Regions from separate parts of the Bacillus sp. NPDC077027 genome, predicted to be linked through region 2. Evidence: riboswitches for the same ligand, from Rfam matches in the RefSeq annotation. Region 2 holds a riboswitch; the other holds the start of a gene.
What was found. Region 2 has a riboswitch for glycine ahead of gcvT (glycine cleavage system aminomethyltransferase GcvT). Riboswitches for the same ligand answer to the same signal wherever they lie in the genome.
Positions count from the first base shown of each region.

Region 1: another riboswitch for glycine. It lies ahead of ACQKEZ_RS09745 (amino acid permease); the one in region 2 lies ahead of gcvT (glycine cleavage system aminomethyltransferase GcvT).

Region 1 covers NZ_JBNNIO010000002.1:823,679-831,486, forward strand. The annotation lists gene ACQKEZ_RS09720 (TetR/AcrR family transcriptional regulator) at 1-226, opposite strand, end outside; gene ACQKEZ_RS09725 (NUDIX hydrolase) at 362-988, opposite strand; gene ACQKEZ_RS09730 (helix-turn-helix transcriptional regulator) at 1,151-1,357, shown strand; gene ACQKEZ_RS09735 (DUF3169 family protein) at 1,354-2,034, shown strand; gene ACQKEZ_RS09740 (hypothetical protein) at 2,095-3,921, opposite strand; gene ACQKEZ_RS09745 (amino acid permease) at 4,061-5,407, opposite strand; glycine riboswitch at 5,560-5,639, opposite strand; gene ACQKEZ_RS09750 (alpha/beta fold hydrolase) at 6,572-7,576, opposite strand; gene ACQKEZ_RS09755 (MFS transporter) at 7,707-7,808, opposite strand, start outside.
Region 2 covers NZ_JBNNIO010000001.1:572,149-579,956, reverse strand. The annotation lists gene gcvPB (aminomethyl-transferring glycine dehydrogenase subunit GcvPB) at 1-223, opposite strand, end outside; gene gcvPA (aminomethyl-transferring glycine dehydrogenase subunit GcvPA) at 216-1,562, opposite strand; gene gcvT (glycine cleavage system aminomethyltransferase GcvT) at 1,580-2,677, opposite strand; glycine riboswitch at 2,777-2,881, opposite strand; glycine riboswitch at 2,885-2,993, opposite strand; gene ACQKEZ_RS03145 (DEAD/DEAH box helicase) at 3,245-4,912, shown strand; gene ACQKEZ_RS03140 (YqhG family protein) at 4,930-5,727, shown strand; gene ACQKEZ_RS03135 (anti-repressor SinI family protein) at 5,917-6,081, shown strand; gene sinR (transcriptional regulator SinR) at 6,115-6,450, shown strand; gene tasA (biofilm matrix protein TasA) at 6,522-7,325, opposite strand; gene sipW (signal peptidase I SipW) at 7,399-7,808, opposite strand, start outside.

The sequences.
Region 1 (7,808 bases), on a different contig from region 2:
TATCCAGTAACTCAATATCTGTATTCTCGATTATTTCGTTCTCTTTTTCTTGAATCTGTGAAATGAGTTGATCAATGATGAATTCAATTATTTGATCCTTTGAAGTAAAATGCTCATAAATTGTTCTTTTACTCGTCCCTAAATTTTTGGCTAACTCACTAATTGTGAATGTAAAACCCTTTTGTTGAATAAGCAGCAGTGCTTCCTTCATCACACGTGTCTTCAAATAAAGACCTCCTTTTCGGTACCACAAAAACTATGATGGTTTCATGAGTATCATAATAATCTTTTCACAAAATAGCAATATTTTTTCTACAATAAAAAAGCATCTTCTTCTTTAGAAGAAAATGCACTCATCAACCTATCCGTTTTTTGATCTCATCATTCCGATAAAGTATTTCAAAATCCGTGCAGTCAGCCCCCAGATTGTGTAACCATGATAATCATAGAACCATTCTTCTATCGACCTCGTACCCCAGCTGTACTTCTCACCGTTCATAATTTTTTCAAATGGAAAGTCTTCAGCGGGTGTTGGTTGAACTGAGACCACATGCAAATAAGGCTCATAATCTAGTAGCCATTTCAATGGCACGGTGAATAGCTCTTCGACTTCTTCCTTATTGTAGGATTGAATGATTTGTTCGTAATCAATGATGCCTACATATGGATAGACGACAAATGAAGGTGATGCTACGTACGGACTTAATTGTCCGATGACCTCCACCGTTGTTGGATCAACCCCGAGCTCTTCATACGTTTCCCTTAAAGCCGCATCTAGTGGCGTTTCGTTCCCATCAATTCGTCCCCCTGGGAAACTAATATCACCGGGCTGTTTTCTCATGGTAAATGACCGTACTTCAAACAGAATGTGCCACTCGCCTTTCACCTGCACTAATGGCACGAGCACCGCGGCTTGAAATGCCGTATCCTGCCCAATAAAAAGGGGCTGTTGTTTATGTAAATCTTTCTTTAATTGATCTAAAAACACGATACTCCTCCTACCTCATTTTTTATTAGTTTAAGCGTAACACTGTTCACTCGATGCATAAAGATCACATTTCTGATAAAAAAACTGCTCATTTTGACAAATAAACTAGTCAAAATGAATATCATACTTTACAATTGAATTAGATATGATCGAGGTGATGATATGAAAACACGGCTAAAAGAACTGCGCGCGCGTGACGGCATCAATCAAACAGAGCTTGCAAAACGTGCAAAAGTCTCGCGTCAAACCATTAGTTTAATAGAACGAGGCGAACTAATGCCTTCACTGCTTATCGCTGTCAAGCTGTCACGCATATTCGAAGAACCGATTGAACAAATCTTTATTTTCGAGGAGGATGAATGCACATGAAAACGGTTTGGAAGATGCTTGCTGGACCAGCGCTCGGATTTTTGGGTGCTTACGCCTTACTCGCAGCAGAATTTGAATCAACATTTTTACACATCTCATTTGAAACGACCATCTTGATTGGCGGAATCTCCCTCATTTTAACGATATGGAGCTTTGCTGGTGTCTCCCAAATGAAGAAAAAGGCTTCACTCTCCTTATCAGGCGAAGAGGAAGATACGCTTGATGAATGGCAGTACAAAAAATATAGTGATGTGACGCTAGCGAATAATAGCAGTACGTTCCTTTCAATCATTGCGATCAGTATCGCTGTCATCACACAGCAACATATATGGCTGATTGTCATCACTGGTATTCTATTTGTTACAGCCACCATCTGCACGTATGTAGCTGGGTCAGTGCTGACTTTGGTGTACCCTGAACGTCATTTACCAAAAGTTTCAGATGTAAATTATTCAAAAAAACTGCTGGAAACATCTGATGAAGGAGAACGTCACGTCATGCTAGAGGGACTTTATTTTACGTTTCAAAGCATGAACATCCTGCTTATTGGCGCCATGTTTATTTTAACTCTTTATTCGATTGGCTCCAACCACTCACAACTATTCTCCATTATCATCATTGGTTTGATTCTCACGATATTGAATGCAAAATATATTTTGAGGATTAGGAATCGTTAGCATCAGAAAAAGCACAGTCCATTTTTATTTGGACTGTGCTTCTTGAATGTCAGGCGATATTTATTGCTGTTTTAATAGCTTTTTCGCCAATTGACGGTCTTCCTTATCCTTGGTCGTCTCAGCTATGTGCTTGATGTTTGCAAGTATTGAATCATTGTTCCACGAATCTGGCGACCATCCTTCAAGTGCGTTCATAGCATGATATTGTAAGATCCCTTGACCAGAGGCTAGCGCTGCTTGTATGAGTGACAGCCCCGTTCCTTCAACATGACACAACTCTGGCACAATCATTTCTAGACAATATTGATCATCCTCTGAAAGATTCGTCAAAGAAAGGTGCTTCTCTGCAATCGCACAAAGATGCTTGATATGTGTAGGTTCGTTTGCTTTCATGATCGCAAAGTAAATTTCACCTTGGGTCGGATTCTTTTCAAACAAATCAAATAATGTCGATGTGATTTCTACCCCATAATAACGTGCAACTTCAAGCGCTTGAAACCGAAACCCTTCTTTTAATGTCTCCAAAGAGAGCTCCGCCCAATGGGAATCTTTCAAGATAGATTGAATTCGCTCCTGTAAATCAGTTCGTTGAAATGGCTTCCACAGATCAGAAAACCGCTCTTCCCATACATTCTCATTCTCATGTAAAAATGCATGGATTTTCACAAGTGGATACACGTCTTCAATCGTATGACAATGCTTCGTTGCGTGGAACACAAATCGAGTCAGAACGTCGACTGCATATGGGTAATCATCCATATTTTCACAGGGTCCTTCATCATCAAGCAAAGCGTCTATAATAAGCGCTGCACCATCATACAGCTCCTTTGTTATGTCACCATTGTCTAAAACGACATCTAATTCACCTTTCATGGCGCAAGTATAGGCGAGATATTGGTTCATCACTGAATTTTCACAGCCATTTGTGAGAAGCCAATGCTTAATGTCTGGTGAAGTAGGCTCAAGGGCTCTGACTGCTTCAATTTTCCCCCATCCATGAACGGACTTGGCAAGCTGATAAATATGATCGTTTCCATACTCTGTTCCATTTTTTAGCGCAAATACAACATATGGTGTAAATTCATCATGCTGACCAATTGTCATTAAAAGCTCTTGATGCTCCTCGCAATTCGTACAACCAAGAACAGTCACCGCAAACTTAACAACCTCGCGATGTGCCGCATGATGAAGCAGCCACAACGCTTCTTTCTGCACATGAGATTCATTCCAGTTCAGTTCCTGGAAGCGTTCAATGAACTCTTCCATATAGCTTGCCATATTGTCAAAAATGATCTTCTCATAGGTCGCTTTTCTAGTTTTAGTTGAAGGATTCTGCATCTGTGCTTCAAATAACTTAATCAGCTTACCCACATAAAATGGTGTTGTTCCCTCATCCATCAATTGATCGGATAACCCTGCCACGAGTCGTACATCATCTTCGTCATACAAATATTCATCATCTGGTAGATCATCAATGACACTTTGACGCTGAACTTGCTGTTCAATAAAAGGAACGATTTTTTCTTTGTGTTCCCAAGGGAGAAATTCTAAATGAGACGAATCATCTAAAACAACCACATTGTCGACTTTTATCACACATGTAAAGCGTGTCAAGCCACCGACTTTTACAGAAACCTTATGCTTCACACCGTCTTTAGAATGTAATGTCCCTGACAATTTAGAAAAGGGGACAAGCTGTAAGAATACTGATTTCCGTTTCTTCTGATCGACTAGTACCCCATCAATGAACAACTGCTCTTCTTTTAATTCATTGATCACTTCAATACGATGTCCTTTGTACTCTACTGAACACGTCTTTTGAATCTCTTTTTCTAGATCTTTCTTAAAATTACGCATCTCTCGTTTGAATTCATTCTTAAAACCCATGAAAGCCTCCTCACTGGATCTAACTTTTATATAAATTCCACATTTATTCATTTCATAAAGAAATTTCTTTTTGTATTCTATTAAATAAAAGTTTTGATAGCAAGGAAAACATGAACATGGTAGAAGACACCCTCTTCCTTTAAACAGCCCTTTTCCTCCTACGGCTATAAAGAATAAACAACAGCCCAAACCATAATGGCGTCAATAATAACGCAGGGCGTGTTGCCTCCGCAAACAACATTATCACTAGTATTGTCGCGAACAACAGCAAGACTAGATAATTCACAAATGGTGTGAATGGCGCTTTAAAAGTTGACGTCGCGTGGAGCTGTGGACGCGTTTTTTTATATTTGAGATGACAAATCAACACAATACTCCATACCCAAATAAAACAAATCGCGCTAATCGTCGTCACTATACCAAAGGCTTGCTCTGGGATTAGCTTGCTTAAAAGAGCCCCAACAGAAACGACAATGGTTGAAACAAATAAAGCATTGCTTGGAACGGCATGTTTGTTAAGCCTGCCAAACGATTTCGGTCCCTGCTTCTGATGGCTTAAGTTATAGAGAATACGACTCGTTGAGAACATGCCACTATTACACGCAGATGCGGCGGATGTTAAGACGACAAAGTTAATGATCCCTGCCGCTACTGGAATACCGATTAAGCTAAACGTTTTGACAAAAGGACTTTCTGACGCGCTTAAATCCATCCACGGATTGATACATAATAAAACAAAGATTGCTCCGACATAGAAGAATAAAATTCTCAACGGGATTTTATTAATCGCTGATGGAATATTTTTTTGCGGATTCGACGTTTCTGCTGCGGATACACCAACTAACTCCACACCAACATATGCGAAGACGACCATCTGGAATGACAGCAGGAAGCCAGTCATGCCGTTTGGAAAAATTCCGCCATGTGCCCACAGGTTTGTCACAGTCACAGGGCCCGCATCTGTTTTAAACCCAATGACTAATAGCACGATCCCAATCCCAATTAATAAAAGAATTGTTATGACCTTAATCAAAGCGAACCAAAACTCAAGCTCCCCAAAAAGCTTGACTGTTAATAAATTAAAGCCTAATAAGATGAGTAAACAAATAAAAGCAGGAATCCACTGCGGGATATCAAACCAATACTGTACATAAACACCGACAGCAATCACATCCGCCATCGCTGTCATTATCCAGCAAAACCAATACGTCCACCCTGTCACAAATGATGCCCAAGGCCCAAGATAGTCTTCAGCTATGTCCGTTAAAGACTGATAGCCTGCTTTTGATAACAATAATTCTCCAAGTGCTCTCATCACAAAAAAGATTGCCATCCCCACGATGAGATAAGCCAAAATGATAGAGGGACCTGCCAATTGAATGGCTTTACCTGAGCCTAAAAATAACCCAGTGCCGATGGTTCCCCCAATGGCAATTAATTGAACGTGCCGATTTGATAAATCTCGCTTTAACTCTTGCTGTGCCAACCTTATGCCCTCCTAAAAACCATGATAGTGAAATAATGAGCATCAAAAAAAACCCATAAAAAAAGAGATTGGATGCGCTCCAATCTCATGGTCATAAGAATAGCAAAATAAAGATATGCAATGCGGTTTTACTGCATCACAAATACATTATTCCGTACTCTTCTGTCCTTTTGCCTGAGATTGTGAACCCTTCGGCGCCGCAGATACCCACGGTCTCTCCAGAAGCTGCTCCTGCTATAGTGTGACCCACAGCAATCATAGCTTTTCGTATTTTATTATTGAACGAGGTGTTGCTATTTCTGAATAATTTCATATTTTACTCTTTGATGATGATGGTGTCAATGGAAATTGTTCATGAACGTTACTGATTGGCATAAATTGGCACGTTCCTTTTGCTCAATGTGTAACCTTTGGTTGCTAAAGATAATAGGTTAATAAGTCCATTTTATCCGCTATGGAGTATATATACACACTCTAAATTGAGTGGTAAATCACTAGAAGAAGTAGCCAAACTTGTAGCGACCTTGTATCAATCAAATCTGTCCATATGGAATACCGCTACAAGATGTCAATGTCGTGATCGCATTCAAAAAAAAGAGTTCAATCGTGCCATTCTAAAACGACTTGAACAATTTGAAGAACAACAAAAAAAGTGGTGGCAATTTTGGTAATAGAACACCCATGACAATAGTGCACTTATACACACCCCTGTGTGCGTGCTAAAATCATATATAAGAACAAGCACCTTGAATACTTACAATATCTTCTTCTAACCCCATAAAAAATAAGCAACCATATAGCTTGCTTATTTCAAAAATCACTTATCACTAAACAACTTATCAATTATGGTAATAGCAAAAAAACCGATAGGAAAAGCAACAATAAAATACAGAAAATTTTTAGGCATAAACATATTGTAATAATAGAAAAATACACTTACAAACAGAATCATTACAGCATATTTCATAAAAATTTTCATAAAATTCCTCCTAATATATATCTACCCAACCATTATTAGGACGCTTATCCCTCTTATCTAATTGTTTAGCAATTTGACATTGAATAGCACCTACACCACCACCGATAGCAAAATCAATAATAGCATTGATAGAAAAGTGGTGTATCAGACAGCGCTTAATTACCATTAAATTGATTTTAACTTTCTCATAAAAAATTTTTTATGAGGTTGTCGATCTGAACAGAATCTTGCTCATTCTGACCGATACCGAAGCAATGTCCCCATTTGGATTCAATTGGATGAAAAACGACTTGTGGCATACGCTCTGCGTCATATGCACTGTCCTCAGGAGTGAAAAATAAATCAGTTGTTCCTGGGATGACGAGAGCTTTAGTGGTAATATGGCCTAATGCCTGATCCAAATTCCCATTGTCTCTTGGGTTCATGCTAATATCTCCATGTATGCCTGTACGTAACATAGTAATCAAGTCATTAGCATCAAACGAAAAAAACACTTGATCCCAATACTCTTCTAAATAGTCTTTCAATGTTGCATATCCTTCCGATTGATATAATTGTTCTAGATAATAGGCTTGCGAAAAGCCCCATGGAGCATATGCACGTCCCATCGCGGATAAGCCACCTTTAGGCTGCTCAGTATAAAATCCTTTTTGCCATTTGTTATCTGCTTGCAATGTCGCAATAAGCCCTTCAAAAACGACTTGAGCATGAGGACGAGTTTTTGCTACGCCTCCAAATGGCACAATTCGATCCACCATGTCAGGATAACTAGTTCCCCACTGAAATGCTTGAATTGCTCCGAGAGACCAGCCCACAACGAGAGCGACTTTTTTTATACCAAACTTTTCTGTTATAAGTTCGTGCTGAAAACGAACATTATCATAGATAGTCACTAGTGGAAAATTAGCTTTGTCGTATGGAGGTAATGTATTACTTGGAGATGAAGACAAACCGTTCCCGATCATATTTGGAACAATGATAAAATAATGATCAGGATCAAGAGCTTTGCCTTTTCCTATGAGCCATTCATTATCAGTGTGTTGCCCGGCAAACCAAGTAGGGTAAACAATGACATTACTTTTGTCAGCGTTTAAAGTGCCGTATGTCTTATAGGCAAGGAATGCATTTGGAAGGTTCCCTCCCGATTGTAAAGCTGTTTTTTTAAGTGAGTAAACATCGTAATCTTTCATTTTTCCACTCCTTTTCTTATAGGTAAATATGTAAATGGAGATAATAGTAATCCTCCAAAAAGACATTTTTTATGGGTGCGTAATGATGAAACAAAACTCAAGCTTTGAGTAGCTCAACTTTCATGATGCTTTAATGAGATAGATTCTTAGATCCACTTTCAGAAGCAAACAAAATTGTTGCTATTAATAAAGCTAGGATCACAAAGCCTAACCCTATCCATCCAAGGCTCAA
Region 2 (7,808 bases):
AAAAACCGGAATCTACACCATGATTTCGCCTAGAGAGCGCTGTATAATGGCGCATAATATCAAGCTCTGATACTTGTGGGAGCTCAGCTTCCTCTTGCCTTACGTAAGATTCATCAAACAATTCCGATAGTTCTTGAACCGGCACATCTAACTCAGGTAAGCTATACCCGATTCTACCTTCCTTCGATACTTCAAAGATAAGCGGTTGGTCTTGTTTATTCATGGCGATCCCCCAATTCCTTGATCAACGTATCAATTTCTGTCTTTGTTCTGAGCTCTGTGACGGCAACAAGCATATGATTTTCTAACTCAGGATAGACAAGTCCTAGATCATAGCCACCAATGATGCCTTTTTCAAGCAACCTTTTGTTCGCTTCTTTTACAGGCTCTTTCAATTTCAATACAAATTCATTGAAAATAGAACCTTCCATATCTGCCTTTAAGCCATGTGCTTCTGCTTGTTTTTTCGCATAATGTGCTTTTTGCACATTTTGATTTGCTACCTCTTTCATTCCCTGCTTGCCAAGTGCCGTCATTGCAACGGATGCAGCGAGTGCATTGAGTGCTTGATTGGAACATATATTAGAGGTCGCTTTGTCCCGGCGGATATGTTGCTCTCTCGCTTGAAGGGTCAGAACAAATCCTCGAACACCGTTTTCATCCTCAGTCTGACCGACTAGTCGACCAGGTACTTTTCGCATCAATTTTTTCGTGACAGCAAAATAACCGCAATGCGGACCACCAAACGCAGCAGGAATGCCAAATGGTTGGGCATCACCAACAACAATATCTGCACCAAGCTGACCTGGTGGTGTTAAAAGTCCAAGTGCTAGCGGATTACTAGAAACGATAAACAGACTTTTCCCTTGATGAGCTAATGGTTCAATGTCTTTTAACGGCTCTACTCCCCCAAAAAAATTAGGATATTGCACAAGTACAGCTGCGGTCTCTTCACAAACTGCCTTTTCTAATTGAGCCAAATCTGTTTGCCCTTTATAAGCGGGTACTTCAATCACTTCAATATTTTGGCCTTTCGCATATGTTTTCAGGACAGCTCGTGATTCTGGATGTACCGTTTCTGAGACGACAATTTTATTCTTTTTGGTATGACCTGCTGCTAGCATTGCCGCTTCAGCTAAAGCAGTTCCTCCGTCATACATCGAAGAGTTTGCCAAATCCATACCTGTCAGTTCTGCAATCATCGTTTGAAATTCAAAAATGGCTTGCAGCTCTCCTTGTGATATTTCTGGTTGATAAGGTGTATATGCAGTGTAAAATTCAGAGCGTGAAATAACATGGTCTACAATGACAGGCTGGTAATGATCATACACACCCGCCCCTAAAAACGATGCGTAGGAAACAGTATCTTTATTCTTAGCAGCGAGGCGAGATAACTCTCTTACTAGCTCCGTTTCAGATGCTGCTTGTTTGATATCATACGTCCCTTTAAACCGCACCTTTTCAGGAATATCTGAAAACAGTTCATCAATCGACTCGACACCGATAACATCTAGCATCTCTTTCTGATCTTGCTCTGTTTGTGGCAAATATCTGTGCTTCATCCTTTGTTCCCCCTTTGTTATTTCGCTCGTCTGTAAAATGGTGTGGCGACGACTTTTGCTTTCAAACGTTTTTTGCGGACTTGTACTTCTACCTCTGTATGCAGATCAGCAAAAGATTGATTGATCAGCACGAGCCCGACATTTTTCTTTAAGGTAGGTGATTGTGTTCCCGTTGTGACGAAGCCAATTTGCTCTTCGCCTGAAAAAACTAGGTAATCCGTTCTTGGAATTCCTTTATCAATCATTTCTATACCAACAAGCTTTCTGTCAGTGCCTTCTTCTTTTTGCTTCTTTAGGACCTCTTTTCCGATAAAATCAGCTTCTTTATCTGGTTTCACTGCAAAACCAATGCCACCTTCTATCGGAGAAATATCTTTCGTCAGCTCCTGTCCATAAAGGGGCAGTTTCGCTTCAAACCTCAGCGTATCTCTCGCTCCTAATCCACAAGGGATCAATCCTTTTGGCTTTCCTACCTTTAAAAGGAGAGACCAAATATGTACTGCGTCCTCTGTTTGACAGTAAATTTCAAAACCATCTTCACCTGTATAGCCTGTTCTTGAAACAAGGACTTCTTTCTCAGCAACGAGGGCAGACGATTTGAATGTAAAAGGCTTTAACGCCGTTACTTCGTCATTCGATACTTCTTTGATGATATTAGCTGCAAGCGGTCCTTGAAGTGCTAAAAGCGCCATTTCATCAGATACATTTTTGATCGTCACTTGATCTTTCAACCGATTTTTTAAGAGCCACTCCACATCTTTTTCAATATTAGAGGCATTTATAACAAGCAGATAGTTTTCATCCTCTTTTTGATACACAAGTAAGTCATCGATGGTTCCACCATCTTCATAACACATCGCCGTATATAGTGCGCGTCCATTTGTCAGTTTTGAAACATCATTGGTTAATAATCTTTGTAAGAAAGCAAGGCTGTCCTTACCCGTAATTTCAACCTCTCCCATATGAGACACATCAAAGAGTCCTGCCTTTGTTCGAACAGCCTCGTGCTCTTCTTTAATGGATGAAAATTGAACTGGTAATTCCCAGCCTCCAAAATCAATCGTTTTACCGCCAAGCGTTTGATACTCATTAAAAAGTGGTGTTCGTTTAAGCATAGATCGTTTCCCCCTTTTTCATCATGTTGCTGCAATCAAGCTGAATTTTCAGAAAAAATGCAGCAAAAAAGGACAGACAACTCCCTTAAAAAGAAAGTTCTCTGTCCTTGCACCTGAAAGTTTACAGCACAAACACAAATATGTCTGTGCGTTTTCCCCTTTGGTGGTTTGCCCATCAACAAAAGAAGCAAACACTCTCCAGAGTTGCGTCCGGTAAGAGTACTTTTGCCTGAGAGATTCACTGCACTCGTGCGGCTTGCTCCTTCGGCGCTTGTTGGCATCTGTCTCGCCTTCAAGTCTCTCCCCATACCATCATTCGCTCATATTCTTGTCCTTTATTGGACATACTATCAAAGTGGGTGATTTATTCAGAAGATCACTTACCAACATCCTACCATTAGCTACACAACAAGGGCAATATAAAAATCATTAACATTTCTAAAAAAGAAAGAATGATCGTTCGCTTTTGTGGATATATTTCGCTCCCCTTTTCTTTTTCATAAAGTGAAGCGTTTAAAAACAGAACATTTCAAGTGATATTCTGACAGAAAGGTAGGCTCACTCCCATTGGATATTCAAACGATTTTTGATCATGATTGGACAAACGAATTCATGCGTTGCCTTACACATGATGGCCCTTGGGCGAACTGGGAAATGTATCAATTGGCAGCACAAGTACAAAAGGTCACGGCCATTGATTCTTTTGAGGGATTACAGGCACCTTCTCACCTAACAGCATTTACACCACTTGCACACCAGCTTGAAGTCGCAAAAAAAGTGGTAGAAGAAATGAATGGTAAAGCAATATTAGCTGATGAAGTAGGCCTTGGAAAAACAATCGAGGCAGGACTCATTTTAAAAGAATACATGATTCGAGGCCTTGCAAAAAAAATCTTAATCCTTGTTCCTGCATCTCTTGTATCCCAATGGGTACATGAATTAAGATCAAAATTTTATATTGATGCTGTTGAACAGAAAAAGAGTTACGTTTGGGAGCAATGTGATGTAGTTGTATCTTCCATTGACACAGCGAAAAGGATGCCCCACCGCGACACCATCTTATCGATTTCATATGACATGGTGATTATTGATGAAGCACATAAGCTAAAAAACAACAAAACGAAAAACTATGAGTTTGTTAGAAACTTGAACAAGAAGTTTTGTCTTTTACTAACTGCAACCCCTATTCAAAATCGCATTGGTGAGATTTTCAATCTTGTTTCTCTACTAAAGCCCGGACACTTAGGAAATGAGCATCAATTTAAAGATGTGTTTGCTAAGAAAGACTTACAGCTTGAAAATCACAGCACGCTAAAACAGCTCGTCAACAAAGTCATGATACGAAACCGAAGACAAGACACCGGTATTGAGTGGTCGAAGCGTCATGTGAAAACCATCTCTATTGATTTCTCACCTACTGAACAGGCTTTATATGATGAAATTTGTCTCTTAAAAGAAGATCAATCTACCGCTAAACACATGTTTTCGATTATGACACTAGAGCGTGAGTGCTGTTCAAGCCGTGAAGCTGTGTATATGACACTAAAAAAAATGCAAGATGGACAGGAGAATGTGTTTGGGTATGATGCCATTGAGCGAATGATGGAAAGAATTCACCAAGTGGAACAAAACACAAAGGCAATAGAAGTCGTCAAACTCATACAACAATTAAATGAAAAAGTGATTATTTTTACTGAATACCGCGCGACACAAATTTATCTACAATGGTTTCTCCAACAAAATGGCATCAGTTCTGTTCCATTTAGAGGTGGCTTCAAACGAAGTAAAAAGGATTGGATGAAAGATTTATTTCGCGAACGTGCTCAAGTGCTCATTGCAACAGAAGCAGGCGGTGAAGGAATAAACCTGCAATTTTGTAACCAAATCATCAACTACGATCTCCCTTGGAATCCTATGCGCCTTGAACAACGAATTGGACGTATCCACAGACTCGGTCAGGAGCGAGACGTCCACATTTATAATATGGCGACAAATGGCACTGTGGAAGATCATATCTTAAAACTTCTTTATAAAAAAATTCAGCTATTTGAACATGTGATCGGAGACTTAGATGATATATTAACGCGCATTGAAGTGACAGATGCTCAGGCAGAGCTTCATGACATTTTATATCAGCAACAGTCTGATAGTGAAATGAAAACGAGGTTAAGCCAGTTTACATCCTTTTTGTCTCAGGCGACACCTCCCCCACTTGAAAAAAGACAGCAAGGTTAAAAAGGAGGCTTTCTTTTATGCAACAACATGACATTCATGCATTCCTTAAAAAATTCTTTGTAGCAAACCAATGTGACATTATTGAACAAAGTAGTGGACATATGACTGTGCAATTGACAATTGAAATGGACAAAATGATTATGAATCGACCCTTTTATTGGCATTGGCTTGAAAAAACAGGCGGCGTACCTGAGCCGCGGAAGCTCACACTTATTACCGATCAAGAAAAAGCCGGAGCAAACGTAGAAGGTGAATTTATTCACTTTGGCTCGCCACGATTGTTTCAAATCTTTGAAGCTGTCAAACAACAAGGAAGATTTATTCGCCTTTACGAACAAACAAACTCTGTAAGCAAAACACAGGTCGCACTTGAGCCTTGGCTTGGAGTAAATGTCAAAATTTCTTATCTGTCCGATCTAAAAAGAGATAAGCTTCTCTCACTTGGTCTCCATCTCATTCGTGGAGAAGTGGTCGAGCAATTTCAAGAGAAACTCGAAAAGCGACAACTATCTTCACAAATTCCTGATTATTGTTTCACTATGAGTACAATGATCAAACCGGAAAGTGGTGTGAGACGCCTCTTCACTTTGATGGAGCGTTATGCATATGAGGAGCCAAACGACTGGGCAATTAGAGCTATACAAAAATGGAACGAAGATTCTGAACTTTTAAATCAATTTTATGAAGGGACTTCAGGCACATCTGTAGAATATGAAATAGAAAGACAAGCGCTTCAGTCTTTATATGAGCCAAAAATCAGTTTAACGATTGAAAATGGTGGGTTGTTTTATCTTCAGCAAAGGAAGAGAGGGTAAGATTTTTTCTATTCAACACCTTTCTTTCTCCGGATATATACATCTTTTAATAAATAAAAAGAAAAATTTGTAAGTTTGTATTGGGCGAAAACATGACGCAAACGACCATGAGGACATGCCACCTTTGTCTTTGCATTTAATGCGTTAAGTGCCTGAAATACACGATTCAGTATTTTAGGAGGTATTTGCATGGAAAAGGAAAAGAAAAAGCTTGACAGCGAATGGATTCAATTATTAATTGAAGCTCGGAATGCAGGGCTCACACCGCAACAAGTCAGCCATTTTCTAAAAACGAACCAAAAGTCCTCAGAGTCTACCCCACTGGTAAGAAGTCATTCTATCAAACCTTTCTGAATGTGCTATAATATCGAAAGGAAGGTGATGACATTGATTGGCCAGCGTATTAAACAATACCGCAATGAAAAAGGCTACTCACTATCAGAACTGGCCGAAAAGGCTGGGGTAGCGAAGTCTTATTTGAGTTCAATAGAAAGAAACTTGCAAACAAACCCCTCCATTCAATTTCTTGAAAAAATCTCCGCTGTTCTGGACGTCTCGGTTCATACACTTTTAAACGAAAAAGATGAAACCGAATACGATGGTCAATTAGATAGTGAATGGGAAAAACTAGTTCGAGATGCAATGACATCAGGGGTTTCGAAAAAGCAATTTCGTGAATTTTTAGATTATCAAATCTGGAGAAAAAAGCAAGAAGAGGAGTAAGGCGCACATTTTAGCGCATACTCCTCCAATTGTTATTCAGATGATGATTATCAGTCTAAAGACTGTTCATATTATTTATCTTCGCTGTGTGCTTTTTCATTTTCCTTCACGTAGCCTTTTTCATCCGTATGCTTTTTAGGATCGATCGTTAAACCATTCCACTGCGTCGCTTCAAAGGAAAGATCGATTTGAATAGCATCGCCTTGGTATTTATTTTGAATATATTTACCTTCTCCGTCCTTTGTCTGGTCATTAACAAATTCAATGATCATTTCCACTTTATCGTAGTCATATGGATTTTTTGGAATGCCGTCATACTCAGGAGCAGTCGCTCCATCCACTGTTGCAACATTGATTTTTCCACTCTCATGTAAAAACTTTTCATCGATGGCATTGCGGAGCTTATCAAATGCTGCCTGATCCTGCTCCGAAGTTAATAGATATAAATCAAGCAAGTTTGCTCCTTCTAAAATAATGTTTTTTGGATAGCCGTTCCCGCCTTCAGCCCCCACTGTGAGCACACTCACTTGAAACTGACTTAAAAATTCTTCTGCGGTATTTTGATCACCATTTTTAGCCTTACCATCTTTGAAGTTGCTATAGCCAAGCTGCATGAGCACTTGATTGATCGCAAGTGTTCCTTTATTTTCAAAGTTGAATTCTTTTTTGAGTTTGTCACCCGGCTTTAGGTTTGCTAGGTTAATCGCTCCGGAATTTTCTTTAGCTGATAGGTCAAGCTCTCCTGCTGAATAAACTGCATTCGCCTTCTCCACATCGTTAAAAGAGGCCCAGGTTCCTCCTCCAATTAATGCAAGTCCTAAAGCACCAGTTACGACACCTAAACCAATTGACTTTTTTGACTTTTTAAATTTCATCATACAAATCCCCCTAAGTTATAATTTATTGAAACCTAAATAGGCTACAAACATATAGACAGAAATCAAAGTCTTACACCTGCTTCTCAGTGATGTGTAATTCAGTTGAGCGGTTTCGTTGTTTCGCCACACCCATAAAGTTAACCAATGAATAAATCAAGAGAAGTACACCTGGTATGATGAGTAAAAGTGCAGTCCCCGCTGAAGTTCCAGCATAAGAGAGAAATTTTCCTGCATATGGAATGTTCACTCCTGTATATTCCGCAAAAATTTGACTTCCCTTGACTACAGTCCCATCGATGTACATGTTATGATCCCCTTTTGTTTCAAACGTTTTATCTTTCCCTTCCCCTTTTATGCTGACAATTCTATGCGTAACAAATGATTGTTCTTTATCTTGGTTGGTTTGGAAGGTAATAATATCCCCAACTTTTAATGTGTCAAGAGAGGTTAGTTTCTTGACAACAATGAGAGATCCTGTTG